DNA from 2 places in the Lysinibacillus sp. GJ-1 genome. Region 2 is predicted to be linked to the other one. Evidence: predicted binding sites of a transcription regulator. Region 2 holds the regulator's gene; the other holds the start of a gene.

Region 1 (8,222 bases), 2.0 Mb from region 2:
TACGTTCCTGCTCATCCTCAATTTGGATGTTTGGACAATCTGCACGGTGTACGGAAACACCTCGTCCTTTTGTAATAAAACCGACAATGTCATCACCCGGCACTGGTGTACAGCAACGAGACAATCGAATGAGCATATTGTCAATTCCTTTTACAATAACGCCAGACTCTGTGCGCTTTTGCGGAATTGGATTTTTCATTTTTTGCTCAATTTTTTCAAGTGCTTCTTCTTGTTCACGCTCTTTACGACGTTTTTCGGCTAAACGATTAACAACTTGTTGCGCTGTAATACCATTTACACCAACTGCGGCATATAAATCTTCTTCATTCGTGTAATTAAATTTATCGCAGACACGTTTTAAGTTTTCCGCTGACATTGTTTCTTTCATGTCGAAATCTTGCGCGCGTATTTCTTTTTCAATCATCTCTTTGCCTTTGATGATATTTTCTTCACGAAGATGACGCTTGAAAAATTGCTTAATTTTGTTTTTTGCTTGGGATGATTGAGCAATTTTTAGCCAGTCACGACTCGGGCCGAAAGATTGTTTTGATGTTAATATTTCAATAATATCACCCGTTTTTAATGGTGTATCGAGCGGCACCATCTTGCCATTAATTTTTGCACCGATTGTACGATTACCGACTTCTGAATGCACACGGTATGCGAAATCGATAGGTACAGAACCAGCTGGCAATTCTATTACATCCCCTTCTGGTGTAAACACGTACACCATATCAGAGAATAAATCGAATTTTAAAGATTCCATGAACTCCTCGGCATTTGAAGACTCGTTTTGGAATTCTAATATTTCTCTAAACCAAGTTAATTTTTGATCGACATTTTGTTTTTCAATATCAATCTTTTTACCTTCTTTATAAGCCCAGTGAGCTGCGATCCCGTATTCGGCAATTTTATGCATTTCTTTTGTACGGATTTGTACTTCTAGTGGATCACCGTATGGACCAATGACCGTTGTATGCAACGATTGATATAAGTTTTGCTTTGGCATTGCAATATAATCTTTAAAACGCCCAGGCATCGGCTTCCATAATGTATGCACAATACCTAACACTGCATAGCAATCTTTTATGCTATCAACTAAAACGCGAATGGCTAACAAATCATAAATTTCGTTAAATTGCTTTTTTTGAAGCACCATTTTACGATAGATGCTGTATATATGTTTCGGACGACCATAAATATCCGCATCGATTTCCACTTCAGAAAGTTGGGATTTCATTTCTCCCATAACATTGTCTAAATAAGCCTCACGTTCATCTCGCTTCTTCTTCATTAGACTGACAATACGGTAATATTGCTGTGGATTTAAATAACGTAGTGCAGTATCCTCCAGCTCCCATTTTACTGTCGAAATTCCTAGACGATGTGCAAGGGGAGCAAAAATTTCAAGCGTTTCTTTTGAAATACGGCGTTGTTTTTCAGCAGGTAAATGCTTTAAGGTACGCATATTGTGCAAACGATCCGCAAGCTTAATTAAGATAACACGAATATCCTGTGCCATAGCGACAAACATTTTACGGTGATTTTCCGCCTGCTGTGCTTCTTTCGATAAATATTTTATTTTCCCCAGCTTCGTCACACCATCAACGAGCATTGCTACTTCCTCGCCAAATTCACGGACTAGGTCATCACGTGTAAATTCCGTATCTTCGACAACATCGTGTAAAAAGCCTGCTGCCACAGTTTCTGGATCCATTTGTAATTCAGCTAAAATACCGGCAACTTGCACTGGGTGAATAATATACGGTTCACCAGAGCTACGGAATTGCTCAATATGCGCATCTCTTGCCAATTCATATGCTTTTTTCACGAATGCGACATTTTCCTCATTCATGTAGGATTTGACTAACTCAAAAACGTCCTCAGGAGTCAAAATTTGCTCTTTCGCCATAACATGTCCACCTTGCTCGTCAAATTTTTCAGATTAGATATAAACTTAATTGTATAAAAAATAGAGGGCGATTGTAAAGGGACTGTGTCATATAGTTTAGATAATATCGTGAACAAGTTTTATAAATGGAAAAAATATTCATTATTATAAATAAAAAGACCCTTTGCTAGGCTGATTTGCTTCGCAAAGAGTCTTTCATTTTCTTGTTAGTTTGCTTTGTTGTAAGCCACTGCAATTTTCGCACCAACTACTGCATTGTTTTTCACTAATGCGATATTGGCATCAAGGCTCTTACCTGCTGTTAACTCTTTTACTTTACCAAGTAAGAATGGTGTTACGTTTTTACCTTGGATACCATTTTCTTCAGCTTCTTGTAAAGCCTTTTCAATAATGCTTGTGATAAATTCATGCTCTAGTGCATCCGCTTCAGGGATAGGGTTTGCAATAACTGCGCCACCTTGTAAGCCTAAATCCCACTTAGCACGCAACATTGCTGCAACTTCTTCTGGTGTATCTAGTTTAAAGTTGACATCAAATCCGCTTTGGCGAGTGTAGAATGCTGGAAGCTCAGACGTGCCATATCCGACTACTGGTACACCTTTTGTTTCAAGATATTCTAATGTTAAACCGATATCTAAAATAGATTTCGCACCTGCACAAATAACAGCTACATTTGTTTGTGCTAATTCTTCTAAGTCTGCTGAAATATCCATTGTTGTTTCAGCACCACGGTGTACGCCTCCGATACCACCTGTAACGAAAATGTCAATACCTGCAAGCTCAGCGCAAATCATTGTTGCAGCAACTGTTGTCGCACCTAATTTTTTCGTAGCCAATAAATAGCCTAAATCGCGACGAGAAGTTTTTGCAACACCTTGTGCATTCCCAAACATTTCAAGTTCTTCGTCAGATAAACCGATTTTAATTTTCCCATCAATCAGCGCGATTGTTGCAGGCACCGCACCGTTATCACGAATAATTTGCTCTACTTCACGTGCCGTTTGTACGTTTTGAGGATATGGCATACCATGTGAAATGATTGTTGACTCTAATGCAACAATTGGTAGTCCTTGTGCTTGTCCAGCTTTTACTTCTTCTGATAATACGATGAATTCTTTCATGATGTTATTCCTCCATTTCACTTTTCAACAATTCTTCTGATAGTTCAGGTCTTACTGTATATGGGGATGCCAGTGTATTTTTGGCATTCGTTAAGCCTGCGTCTATGCAAACTTCAAACGATTGCCCCCTTAACCAACTATGAATGACAGCACTTACAAAAGCGTCACCCGCGCCCGTTACATCTTCAATTTTCTTTATTGCTTTCGCAGTAAAATGACGTGGTGGACTAGTGGTAGAGGCAGCATAGACTCCTTTGCTACCTGCCGTAATAATGACATGCTCTGCTCCTAATTGTAGAAGCTTTTGAATCGCTTTGTCATAGTTTGCCTCGGTATTGATTGTATGACCTACAATCGTCTCTGCTTCGTCCGTATTACATATAAACCACGTCACACCTTGCAATGTATCCGGTAATCGATTCATTTTGGGAGAAGATACAGGAACGATAACAAATGGAATAGCGCGCGCAATCGCGACTTGTTGGATATACACTACCGTTTCTTTCGGGCAATTTAAATCCATAATAAAGCAGCCAGCATTCATAAGCATTGCCTCGTATTTCTTTAACAAACTCGGCAACAATAAATCATAAACTTCCATATTTGCCACAGCTAATGCAAGCTCACCTTGCTCGTCCATAATCGCCGTATAAGAACCAGTTGAAGCATCTGGTAACTGCTCGACATAGCGCAAATTCATAAATGATTCTGATGCTTCTTGGATTACTTGCCAATCCGCATCTTTCCCTGCTGTCGTTAATAACGTCACCTGATGATTAAGTAGGCCTAAATTTTCCGCAATATTGCGTCCAACTCCACCTACACTGAATGAGGAACTAGCAGGATTCGAAGTGCCTAATTGAACAGTCCCTTTTACATGAAATTTGCGATCGAGATTGGCGCCACCGATACAAATAATTTCATTTTCCTCAGGTAAAATATAAGCACGGCCAACAATTTTCCCTTGCTTCGTTAAGCTCGACACTAAGTTCGCAAGTACTGGACGGGACAGATTCATCTTATCTGCCATCTCTTGCTGAGACATAAACGGATTTTTGCGAATTAAAGCCAGTACCGCTTGTTCTCTTTCATTCATAGCATCACCTTTTATTATATTTGTTTGTATTATAAACTTTTGTTTGAGCGAAGTCAAAACATTTCATACGATTTGTTTAACGCTCCCCATTTCTATATTATCCCTTTAAATGAAATGCACATATTTCCAATAAAAAATAGCACACTAGATTAATTTTCTAGCGTACTATTTGTCCGTTCCATATTGTTTATACTATTATGCTGTATCAGCATTATGCATGACATTCGGTACTTGTTTTTTTACAATGATGACAAACAAACCAGCGAAAACACAAAAAACGCCAGCCAAGAAAAATGCCCAAGTATAAGAATTGAAAAGTTTATAGATAAGACCTCCCCCATATGCTGCTACTGCTGCGCCTGCCTGATGGGAAGCGAATATCCAGCCATAAATAACTCCGCTTTTTTGGGTACCAAAAATTTGCCTTGAGATACTAACAGTTGGCGGTACAGTTGCAATCCAATCTAGTCCATAAAAGACAGTAAACATGATGAGCAATGGTAAAGAGCCTTGCACTAATGCATACGGCAGTAAAACTAAGGAAGCCCCCCGTAAAAGATAATACCAAAATAGTAACCAACGATTATCGAAGCGATCCGATAACCAGCCTGATAATGTTGTTCCTACTAGATTAAAAATTCCCATGAAGGATAGAAAAGATGCTGCTGTTACTAACGGAATACCGAAACTAATACAATACGATACAAAATGTGTACCTATTAAGCCACTAGTCGATAATCCACAAATAAAGAAACTACCAGCCAAAAGCCAAAATGCTTTCACTTTCACAGCCTCAAATAAACCATTAAAGGCAATAACGATTGGATTTTTCTTATTTTCTACTACATCTACCAATCGTTCTTCGTCAAGACCATATGCAAGAAGCCCCACATCCATCGGTTTATTTTTCATAAACAATGCAATAATCATTAACATGATCGAACTTAACACAATGATTAATGCAATTGCCCAACGCCATGAGTAATTTTCAATCATCATCGCTAAAATTGGTAGCAGTACTAATTGGCCTGTTGCAGTACTAGCTGTTAGTATTCCTAATGCAAGCCCTCTTCTTTTCTCAAACCAATGATTCGCCACAAAAGGACTTAATACTGTTAAAAAGAGACTAGCTCCTAAACCAATAATAAAGCCCCAAATTATCATTAATTGCCATGCTTGTTGCATCAACAATGTGAGCGAGATCCCTATGACTAATATTATCATCGCAGCTAACATCATTTTCTTTAATCCAATCACTTCAAGTAGTGCTGCCATAAATGAAATGCCATATAAAAAAAGGCTGATGGCAAAAGCCATTGCAATGATTGAACGATCCCAGCCAAACTCCTGTTCAAACGGACCAATAAAAACACCGGATGAAGATAAAGTAATACCCGCTACAATAATGGAGAAAAAAGTAATCGCTAAAACAAACCAGCTGTAATGAATACGTTTCATAAAGCCACCTACATTCTCAGATAATGTAACACTTTAAGGATATTTTCATATAAAATAAAAATACATGTATATACATATATAATAATAACTTGTTATTTTTTATGTCAAGAAATATTTTCCAATTAAGTGCTATAATATAAACAATTAAAAAACATAAAAGGAGAGCTTATTTGATGGAGAAAGTATACACAGACATTGACTATACTCAAATTTGCGTATGTACAAATCTTAGAAAGAAGACTAGAGTTGTAACGCAGTTATACGATAAAATTCTTGAACCTACTAATTTAAAAGTTACGCAATACGCTCTGTTAGCCAATATAGCAAAGCATTAGGCCGTTTCAGTTAGTCAACTAGGCATTATTCTTTCACTTGACCAGACGACAATAACCCGCAATGTCAATCTTTTGAAAAAAAATGGCTATGTGGCTATTACCCAAGATTCACAAGATGGCCGAACAAAAATTATCTCCCTAACTACTACAGGCCTGGAAAAACTAAATGAAGCAACACCTATTTGGAAAAACTTACAGGAAAAAATCATCCATGATATTGGATTCGAACAATATATAAATTTTTATGACACGCTCCAAAAAATACAAAAAGTAGTGAAATCCTACGAAAAAAGGTAGACTCGAATTGTGTTCAAATTGTTTGCGTGCCTGACACCAAAAAAGGCTGCCCACTTTGGGACAGCCTTTTTGGTTATTAATATTGAATTAAAGTTTTTACACTTAAATCGCCAAGTTTTGCACGGCCATTTAGTTCTTTTAGCTCGATTAGGAATGCACAGCCAACAACTTCTCCACCTAATTGTTGAATTAAGCGTACTGTTGCCTCGACTGTACCACCAGTAGCTAGTAAATCATCACAGATAAGTACTTTCTGACCTGGTTTGATGGCATCTTTATGCATTGTTAAAGTATCTTTACCATACTCTAAACCGTAATCTGCACTAATGACTTCACGTGGCAATTTTCCTGGTTTACGAACTGGCGCAAAGCCAATTTCAAGCGCATAGGCAACTGGGCAACCGATAATGAAACCACGTGCTTCAGGACCTACAATAATTTCTGCGCCTACTTCCTTAGCATAAGCTACGATTTGATCTGTTGCATATTTGTAAGCTGGACCGTTATCCATAATTGTTGTAATATCCTTGAAGCTGATGCCTTCTTTTGGCCAGTTCTCGACTGTTGTCACGTATTGCTTTAAATCCATAGTTCTTGCTCCTCCTACGAAACTGTATTCGCATATAAATTTAATCGTTCATCAAACCATTGCTTTAACTCTATATATGGCGCATAGACAAGTTTTTGCTCTATTTCAATCTGTTCAGAACGTTGTTTGTAAGACGGTGCCTCAGTTAATGCCGTTTTTGGCGCATTCACGTTGACAGTCGTCAGTCCACTCTCCATTCTAACAAAATTAAGCTCAAAAAACACCTGTGTCATAAATTTTAATGCTTCTAATGACCAACCAGTATGTTTGGCTAAATCCGGTAAATGCATGTCTAGTGGGAATGCAGGACGTTGCTTTAAAAATTTATAGTACCACGCAAACTGCTCACGTGTAGGTATGCCATTAAAGTACTGGGAATCTGGCATATAGAAATGGGCATAAATACGTGTAGGTGCTGTTTTGCTTAACACATTTTCTAATAATTGAACATTGTGCGGTAAATCTAGCAACACAATATAATCTGTTTGCTCTACATTGGACAGCTCAGCATCTACTAACTGAATTGACACACCAAGCAATGAATGATAATAGCTGATTGTCTCAGGACGAAACGCCAAAAAGACCGCTTCCTCTTTTGGTACCGTGTGTAACCATCGAGATGTTTGGCGTATGCCACGAATATCGAATAATTGCCACTCTGTCGTTTGAACATCTTCAATCATAAACTGAGGCTTTTTACGTCCTTGCCATTCATTAATTTGAAGATCGCCAGTAAACGACACTTTAATACCGTAAGTCAGCTCATGGTATAAATGACCTTTGTTAAATCCTACACTATCCAATTTTTCAAGACCGTCAGTTAATTCCATTTTAATGTGATTTTCTGCAGCACCAATTTTTCGCATCGATGCGATTTCCACATCCTCAAGTACATATACTGGCTTTGGAAAATCAGTGCCAAATGGACCGAGCATGGCAATTTCTTCAATAGCATCTGCGGAAATCTCATCAATTTTAAGTGGTATATCAATAGAAAGAACTGGCGTTAATTGCTCTTCGGTTAAACAAGCTCTTGCTTGCGCATCCAAGCGTGCGCGCAGTTCATCAACGTGCTCTAATGGCAATGTCATCCCCGCTGCCATCGGATGCCCGCCAAAATGCGGTAAAATATCTCTATTTTTCGCCAATTCATTGTATAAATGGAACCCTTCAATACTACGGGCTGACCCCTTTGCTGTCCCTTTCTCAAAATCTAGTGACAGTACAATTGTTGGACGATAATAAAGTTCAACAAGTCTAGATGCGACAATCCCTACAACACCAGCATTCCAGCCTTCCCCTGCAACAACTAACACAAGAGAATCACCAATTTTCTTATCTGCTTCAATGAAGGCAATCGCTTCATCGGTAATACTTTTCACAATATCTTTACGTTCTGCATTACATCCATTTA
Region 2 (8,222 bases):
CATATTGGCAATATGGATTTAGTGAACAATTTATCGTGGCATTATTATTGATTTCATTATTGGTGATTGTGGTTGTATCGGATATTACCTATATGCTTATACCAGATAAAGTGCTATTGTGCTTTTTGCCATTATTAGTGATTGGGCGTATGCTAGCGCCTTTGACGCCTTGGTGGGATAGTATTGTAGGTGCTGTCGTTGGCTTTGGCGTAGTATATAGTATCGCAGTTGTGTCGCGTGGTGGAATTGGTGGTGGCGACATAAAATTATTCTTTTTACTCTACTTTGTATTAGGTACAATCCACACACTATTGACATTATTTATAGCAGCCGTTATTGGAATGGTTGCTGGAATGATTGTGCTGCAAGTGCGCCAGCAAGGTAGAAAAACAGCGATTCCATTTGGCCCTGCCATCGCACTAGCAGCGGTCATAGTGTATTTCTATGGAAATGTCATAATACAGTGGTATGTAGGATTATGGTAAGGAGGGAGATAGATGAAACCAATTATAGGTATAACGGCGTTTGCGGAAGATGATTTATCATCGAGATTAAATGTAGCCTATAGCGAAAGCATTATTGAGGCTGGAGGGATCCCATTTATTATTCCGCTGGGGGTAGAGGAAGATGCGGCACAAATTCTATCGTTAACGGATGGTTTACTTTTATCGGGTGGGCACGATGTTCATCCATTTGAATTTGGTGCTGAACCTTTACCAAGGCTAGGAAAGATACACCCGGAGAGAGACAAGGTGGAACTGGCCTTACTTAATGCAGCCTTTACAAGGAAAATGCCGATATTCGGTATTTGCCGTGGTATTCAAATGCTCAATGTTGCATTAGGTGGAACATTATACCAAGATGTTGATAGTGAATATCATAGTAGTAAACTGTTAAAACATGCACAACAAGCAGCTCGTGGCGTCGCAACGCATTATGTTCACATAACACCTCATACATTGTTAAAAACAATTATTGAAGAAGAAAAAATTGCTGTTAATTCCTTTCATCATCAAGCAGTAAATGTTTTAGCAGAGAAGCTAGTCGTTGCAGCAAAATCTAGTGATGGTCTAGTCGAAGCGGTGGTCCATGAAGAGTTTCCGTTTTGTCTAGCAGTTCAGTGGCACCCAGAAGAACAGGCAATTGTAGGAGATATTGCTGCACAAAAACTTTTTTCAGCTTTCGTTAAAGCGAGCATGCTATATAAAAGAGAAGCATAGGGATGACAGCTAAGAAACCAAACGAAAATTTAATAGTTTAGCCTTTAAATACAGTCTTTCACATAGAAAAGGCTGTATTTTTATTGTCATAATTGGAGGTATAGTTTAAGAGAAATTCTAACTATGCAAATTGATAATTACTTCAAGGCAAAAGGCAGCTACGCAGAGTTTCTTCAGGTAATTACAGTGAAACAAAGGATTAATAATAAATGTTATAATTGCATTTATATGTTAAATAAAGGGGTGGTTGTAATGGAATATAAATTATTAGTGGAAGAGGATTTAAGTAAATGTACCGAAACATTTATTGAAGTATTTAATGATGCGCCTTGGAATGATAAATGGACATTTTCGCAAGCTAAAAAATATTTATTAGATTTTTATCAGACACCTGGATTCTTAGGAGTTTTAGCAATAGAAAATGACGAGATTTTAGGCTGTATTTTAGGAGTCAATAGAGTTTGGTGGAGCGGAGATGAATTCTTTATTAATGAAATGTACGTAAAACAACAACAGCAGAATAAGGGAATTGGAAGAGCGCTGTTAAATCATTTAATTAAAGAACTCGATAATAACAAAATAAATAACATTGTACTGCTTACAGATAGAGGGATACCTGCCGAAGAATTTTATAAAAAAAATGGTTTTGAAGAAATAGAAAGAATCATCTTTCTACATAAGAACATTAAACAATCGTTATCACGTTGATGAACTTAATGATATATGCCATAGAACGCTCCTAAATGTAAGTTTGAGCACACATGCAAAAGCCACGAATGTTATCCCATCAACATTTCGTGGCTTTCCTAATCGAACATTATTTTTTCGCAAAATTAGTATAAGAATGCATTAATGTACACGGCGATATAAGCCGACAACTTGTCCTAAAATCGAAACTTGGTCTACAATAATCGGTTCCATTGTAGCGTTCTCTGGCTGTAAGCGGAAATGATTTTTTTCTTTAAAGAAGCGTTTGACAGTTGCTTCATCTTCTTCGGTCATGGCTACGACGATATCACCGTTATCGGCTGTTGCCTTTTGCTTGACGATGACTAAGTCCCCGTCAAAAATTCCTGCCTCAATCATCGATTCACCCATGATTTCTAGCATAAATAACTGATCTTCGCTTGTCCCGTAAATATCCGGTAAAGGGAAATATTCATCGATATTTTCAATCGCTGTAATTGGAGATCCAGCAGTAACCTTCCCTACAAGTGGTACATGGATAACACTTTGCTTTTGAATCGAATCCTCAGGCTCTAAAATTTCAATTGCACGCGGTTTAGTAGGATCTCGTCGAATAAAGCCTTTTTGCTCTAAACGAGCTAAATGTCCATGAACTGTTGAGCTTGATGCAAGTCCAACTGCTTCACCAATCTCACGTACAGATGGTGGATAGCCCTTTGCGCGTACTTCTTCTTTGATAAACGCTAGTATGTCTTCTTGTCTTTTCGAAACTTTTTTCATGATTGCTCACCTCTTTTTTTTATATCATTCTTCTTACTAGATAGTATAGCAGAATGCGAACACTTATGCAAACATAGGTTCGAAAAGTGTTTGACAAAAACGTTTGTTCGCTTTATTATAAGAACATACATTCCGAACAAACATTCTAAAAAGGGGATATGATGCATGAATTGGTTTAAAAAAAATACACATATTTCAATTTTATTGGGCGTAATTTTCTTATTTGCAGGCTATCTTTTTATAACTGATCCTGGAGACATTACCTACACTGAAATTCATATAGAGCATGGCGATAGCTTATGGTCGTTAGCCGAACAATACCGTGGTAAAATGGGTACGGATGACTGGATTAACCTTGTGAAAGCCGAGAACGAATTACATAGCGTTAATATTGTTGCAGGGAAATCACTCGTTATACCCGTAGTGGGTGACAATAAGATGCCCACCAATTCTATTGAAATTGCGAGAAGTGGAAAATGATGAATAAAAAACGAACGGCTGTACTGTACTGCCGGGTTAGTACGGAAAAAGAGACCCAAAGTTCTTCATTAGAACGACAACAAGAAGAATTGCTGCGTTATGCCAAGGAACAAAACTATGAAGTGATACAGGTTTTTCAGGACAAACATAGTGGTTATGATGTGGAACGCGAAGGTTTACTGGAGATGCTCGATTTTATTAAAGAAAAAGAAATTCAAGCATTATTTGTGCAAGATGAAACACGTTTAGGGCGTGGGAATGCGCGAATGGCTGTACTCCATTTATTGCAAAAAACAGATACAGATGTTTTTTCGATGCGAGATGCGGGGCCTGTCCAATTAAATGAGATGGACACGATGTTGCTTGAAATATTAGCGATTGTAGAGGAGTATCAGCGTAAAATTCATAATGCGAAAATTCGCCGCGGTATGCGTCGGGCAGTAGAAAATGGCTATCGTCCAGAAAATAACTTGTCCAATCGTGGCAATCCAAATGGTCAGGAGCGCAAGGAAGTACCGGTAGAAGAAATTGTGAAGTTGCGAAATCGGGGCTTTACTTTTGAAGAAATAGCCATGACACTTAGAGGTCTTGGCTTCGAAGTTAGTAAGGCAACCGTACATAGGCGCTATCAAGAACATCAAGAAAGATTAGCAGGCAAATAATTTGCACTGCTAGTCTTTTTTTATTCTACTAACAGTCTTGAAGTGTAGTAGAGAGCTCAACTTTGCCATTCTTCCTGCAAAATAGCGTAATAGTACTCATCCCACCAATCGTCACCATGTGGTATACATTTTTTGAAAAATCCTTCACGACGCATGCCGATTTTTTCCATAACGCGATAAGAAGCGATATTTTCGGGCTGACATGTGGCGATGATTCGATGAAGCTTCATTTTCGTGAAGCCGTAATCTAATAGTGCTTGTGCTGCCTCCGACGCATAGCCTTTACGATAATACGCAGGATTTAACACCCATCCAATTTCATATGTATGTTCGCCAAAGTAAGGATGGAATACGAGATGACCGATAACCTGTGACTGCTCCTGTAAAACAATGGCGAAATGCTTTGCTTCATCACGATTATCTGATATAAATTTTTGCACTTGTTGTGCAGTTAAAACGCCTTCTGGCATATAGTGCATCACGGTTTGATCGGACATATAGTTAACAACAGCCTGCCAATCTTGTATTTCAAATTTTCGGATATGTAATCGCTGTGTTGTAATGTTCACCTTATTTCCCCCAATATGTGTTCTTTATTAATAGTTATACACTACTAACATTTGGAAGTCATGTAAATTGTGGCTAAGCTGTGTGATTAAGGGTTGGTATAACTGCATTTTAAGGGAAAGCATGCTATACTTTGCATACTGAAGTCATCAAGGTATTGAAAGGTGTGTAACGATGTTATCCAAAGAAAAAATTAATCGAATCAATGAATTAGCAGCAAAAGCTAAAGCGGGCAGTTTAACGGAAGAAGAAGCGAAAGAGCGTACATCCCTTCGCAAAGAATATTTAGATACATTTAGAGCAACGATGCGCAATACAATTGAAAATGTTAAAGTTGTCGATCAAGAAGGTAATGACGTAACGCCTGAGAAGGTAAAACAAGCGAAAAAAAATAAATTTCTAAATTAATATGACACATTTCATGCAGGATGTAAGCAAACACATTTCGCGTGGACATTTCACTATAGATTTCTAGCAAAATCCTTGCCATCACTGAAGAAGGTTTCTTTTTTTATTTGTTAAACCTTCCTCCAAAATAGGCAGTAATTTTGTCGTTATTTCTATCATTGCTATGTCTAAGTTACAGAATGATGATAAAGTATGTCATAAATCTCAAATAGTATAACAAAAGCATTGTTTTCTAGGACAATGTTGACTAAACTGTAGTAGAACAATATATAGGACGAGAAAGGATGTCACAACATAATGACTCAACATGCGGACCAACTAGCGATTAATGCTATCCGAACATTGTCAATTGATGCAATTGAAAAAGCAAATTCAGGTCACCCAGGCTTACCAATGGGGGCAGCGCCAATGGCTTATACGCTTTGGACAAAACAACTTCGCCATAATCCGGCAAATCCAAAATGGTATAACCGCGATCGTTTCGTACTTTCAGCAGGTCATGGCTCTATGCTTTTATATAGCCTACTTCACCTTGGCGGTTAAGGCCTACCAATGGAAGAAATTCAAAACTTCCGTCAATGGGATTCATTAACTCCAGGACATCCAGAATACGACCATACGGTTGGGGTAGAGGCAACAACAGGTCCACTTGGACAAGGGATTGCGATGACAGTTGGTATGGCAATGGCAGAGCGTCATTTAGCAGCGACTTATAATAAACCAGGACATGAAATTGTCGATCACTATACATTTGCGCTTTGTGGCGACGGCGACTTAATGGAAGGTGTTGCGGCTGAAGCGATTTCATTAGCTGGACATTTAAAACTTGAAAAATTAATCGTGTTATACGATTCAAATGATATTTCATTAGATGGTGATTTAGAAAAATCATTCTCAGAAAACGTACAAAAACGTTTTGAGTCATATGGCTGGAACTATTTAAAAGTGGCTGACGGTACAGATACAGAAGCTGTTAACCAAGCAATCGAAGAAGCAAAAAAATCAACTGGCAAGCCAACGCTGATTGAAGTGAAAACTGTCATCGGATTCGGTTCTCCAAACAAATCAGGTAAAGCAGATTCTCACGGTGCGCCACTAGGCACTGATGAGGTTGTATTAACTAAAGCAGCGTATGAGTGGGCACATGAGCCATTCCAAATTCCTGCTGAAGTATATGATACATTCAATGCAGCAGCTGAAGTACAAGGTGCACAGCCGGAAGCAGCTTGGAATGCAAAATTTGAAGCTTACAAAGCAGAGTTCCCAGAATTAGCAGCTCAATTCGAAGATGCGATGAATGGTAAGCTACCAGAAGATTTCGCAGCAGAATTGCCAGTTTATGAAGCAGGTAAATCTGTAGCAACACGTTCATCTTCAGGCGATGCAATTAATGCGATTGCGAAGAAAACACCATCATTCTTCGGTGGTTCTGCTGACCTTGCAGGCTCAAATAAAACGACGATGAAGGGTGCAGGCGACTTCTCAGCGGATGACTATGCAGGTCGCAATATTTGGTTTGGTGTCCGTGAATTCGCTATGGGCGCAGCAATGAACGGTATGGCTCTTCACGGCGGTGTTAACGTCTTTGGCGGAACATTCTTCGTATTCTCTGATTATGTACGTCCAGCTGTACGTCTTTCTGCATTAATGGGTCTTCCTGTGACATATGTATTCACACATGACTCAATCGCTGTAGGGGAAGATGGTCCAACACATGAACCAATCGAGCATTTAGCTTCATTACGTGCAATGCCAAACCTTTCTGTTGTTCGTCCAGCAGATGCGAACGAATCAGCAGTAGCATGGGAGCTTGCAGTATCATCAGAAAAAACACCAACTGTATTAGTATTATCTCGTCAAAACTTACCAGTGCTTGACGCGTCAATCGAAACAGTTCGTGAAGGTGTAGTAAAAGGTGCTTACACTGTTTCACCTGCATCGAAAGAAGTAGCAGATGCTATTTTAATTGCAACAGGTTCTGAAGTTTCACTTGCAATTGAAGCGCAAAAAGCATTAAAAGCTGAAGATATGGACGTTGCAGTCGTATCAATGCCTTCAATGGATCGCTTTGAAAAACAAGATGCAGCATATAAAGAATCGGTTCTTCCAAAAGCTGTTACAAAACGTCTAGCAATCGAAATGGGTGCATCATTCGGTTGGCACAAATATACTGGTTTTGAAGGTGACGTTCTTGCAATCGACAAGTTCGGCGCTTCTGCTCCAGGTGAGTTAGTTATGGAAAAATACGGTTTCACTGTAGAAAACGTTGTAGCAAAAGTTAAAGCACTATAAGATTTGGCTTCCATAAAAAATACTGTAAGCTCTAATTAAGCGTTACGGTCAGACTGTAGACAAACTCGGAAATTTTCGAGGTTGTCTACAGTCCTTTTTTTATTTTAAAAATATATGTAGATGACAACTACCGTTGATTTCCATTGCGGGCGATGTTTACTTTTACAACAATGAAAAAAGCTGGCTACTTGTACATGGTAAGCTACTTAACGGAAAGGGTATTGTCGAAGACTATATTCAATGTGGCAAAAATATATTTCTTGTCCTTAAAAAGGTAAAAAAATACAAAAGGCATCCGCGTTGAATTGCTTGATACCTTTTGTCGACAATCTGAAAGTAGCAAGCGCTACTCTAATTTTATTTAATTACTCTTTTATTACTACATAAGTATATCCTATGTTACAAATCTACTTCGATTTCCGTCAAACTTTTTACTACCCGCTTATCCTCAATCCTTTCAATATGATAATATTATTAAAAGAAATTTTATCATAAAGCATAAAAAAATGTAAAAGGTGAGCTTAAATGATTAAAAAATACTTTTTTTCTTTTTTTGCTTTTTTATTTTTATTAGTGGGATGTTCAAATGAAGAAGTAAATATCGTCAAAAAACATGAAGTTATAGAAATTGGGATTGTAGGGGAAATACCTTCGTTAATTAAAGAAAACAATATAAAATTTAAAAAAATAATGTTACAAGATTTACATAAAAAAAATGAAGATTCTTTTGATGCTATCATGATTACGAAAGATTATTTACAAGAAGCTTCCGACGAACAATATACTCAATTTTATTTAAATTCCTCTATACCTATTGTATTTGTTCAGTCAGACAAAGCAATTTCAGCTTTTATTATTCCTAACCACACGTACGAAAATACATTTGAAAATCAAGCTCAAGATTATTTTATCGGTTATTATCAAGGTACTACTTTTGGCGTTGCTTTGAATGGAAATACAAATGAGGATTTAATAAAAGGTTATTGGAGTTTATTTGATTTATTAGATAGATTAAAACAAACAAATAATTAAAAAGAAACCGCAAGCTCCTATTGAGCGCTGCGGTATTTTTTTGATCTTTTCGATGTTACGATCGCCACTAAAACTCGGCGAACCGCCACAAACC

What was found. Region 2 encodes LexA, which represses DNA repair genes until DNA is damaged. Its sites were predicted from a motif close to CGAACATATGTTCG; they were not measured.
Region 1: a site for LexA is predicted at 4,162-4,175, ahead of LO754_RS16205 (carbohydrate kinase). Genes of this name have one in related genera too.

Annotation. Positions count from the first base shown of each region.
Region 1 covers NZ_CP088912.1:3,258,684-3,266,905, forward strand. Annotated here, with positions in the region: gene LO754_RS16195 (RelA/SpoT family protein) at 1-1,912, opposite strand, end outside; gene LO754_RS16200 (pseudouridine-5'-phosphate glycosidase) at 2,119-3,033, opposite strand; gene LO754_RS16205 (carbohydrate kinase) at 3,038-4,129, opposite strand; gene LO754_RS16210 (MFS transporter) at 4,325-5,587, opposite strand; gene LO754_RS16215 (adenine phosphoribosyltransferase) at 6,296-6,808, opposite strand; gene recJ (single-stranded-DNA-specific exonuclease RecJ) at 6,823-8,222, opposite strand, start outside.
Region 2 covers NZ_CP088912.1:1,262,320-1,270,541, forward strand. Annotated here, with positions in the region: gene LO754_RS05770 (A24 family peptidase) at 1-485, shown strand, start outside; gene LO754_RS05775 (gamma-glutamyl-gamma-aminobutyrate hydrolase family protein) at 498-1,220, shown strand; gene LO754_RS05780 (GNAT family N-acetyltransferase) at 1,473-1,928, shown strand; gene lexA (transcriptional repressor LexA) at 2,070-2,687, opposite strand; gene yneA (cell division suppressor protein YneA) at 2,853-3,167, shown strand; gene LO754_RS05795 (YneB family resolvase-like protein) at 3,167-3,829, shown strand; gene LO754_RS05800 (GNAT family N-acetyltransferase) at 3,886-4,398, opposite strand; gene LO754_RS05805 (DUF896 domain-containing protein) at 4,571-4,804, shown strand; partial or broken gene tkt (transketolase) at 5,102-7,096, shown strand; gene LO754_RS05815 (hypothetical protein) at 7,622-8,128, shown strand.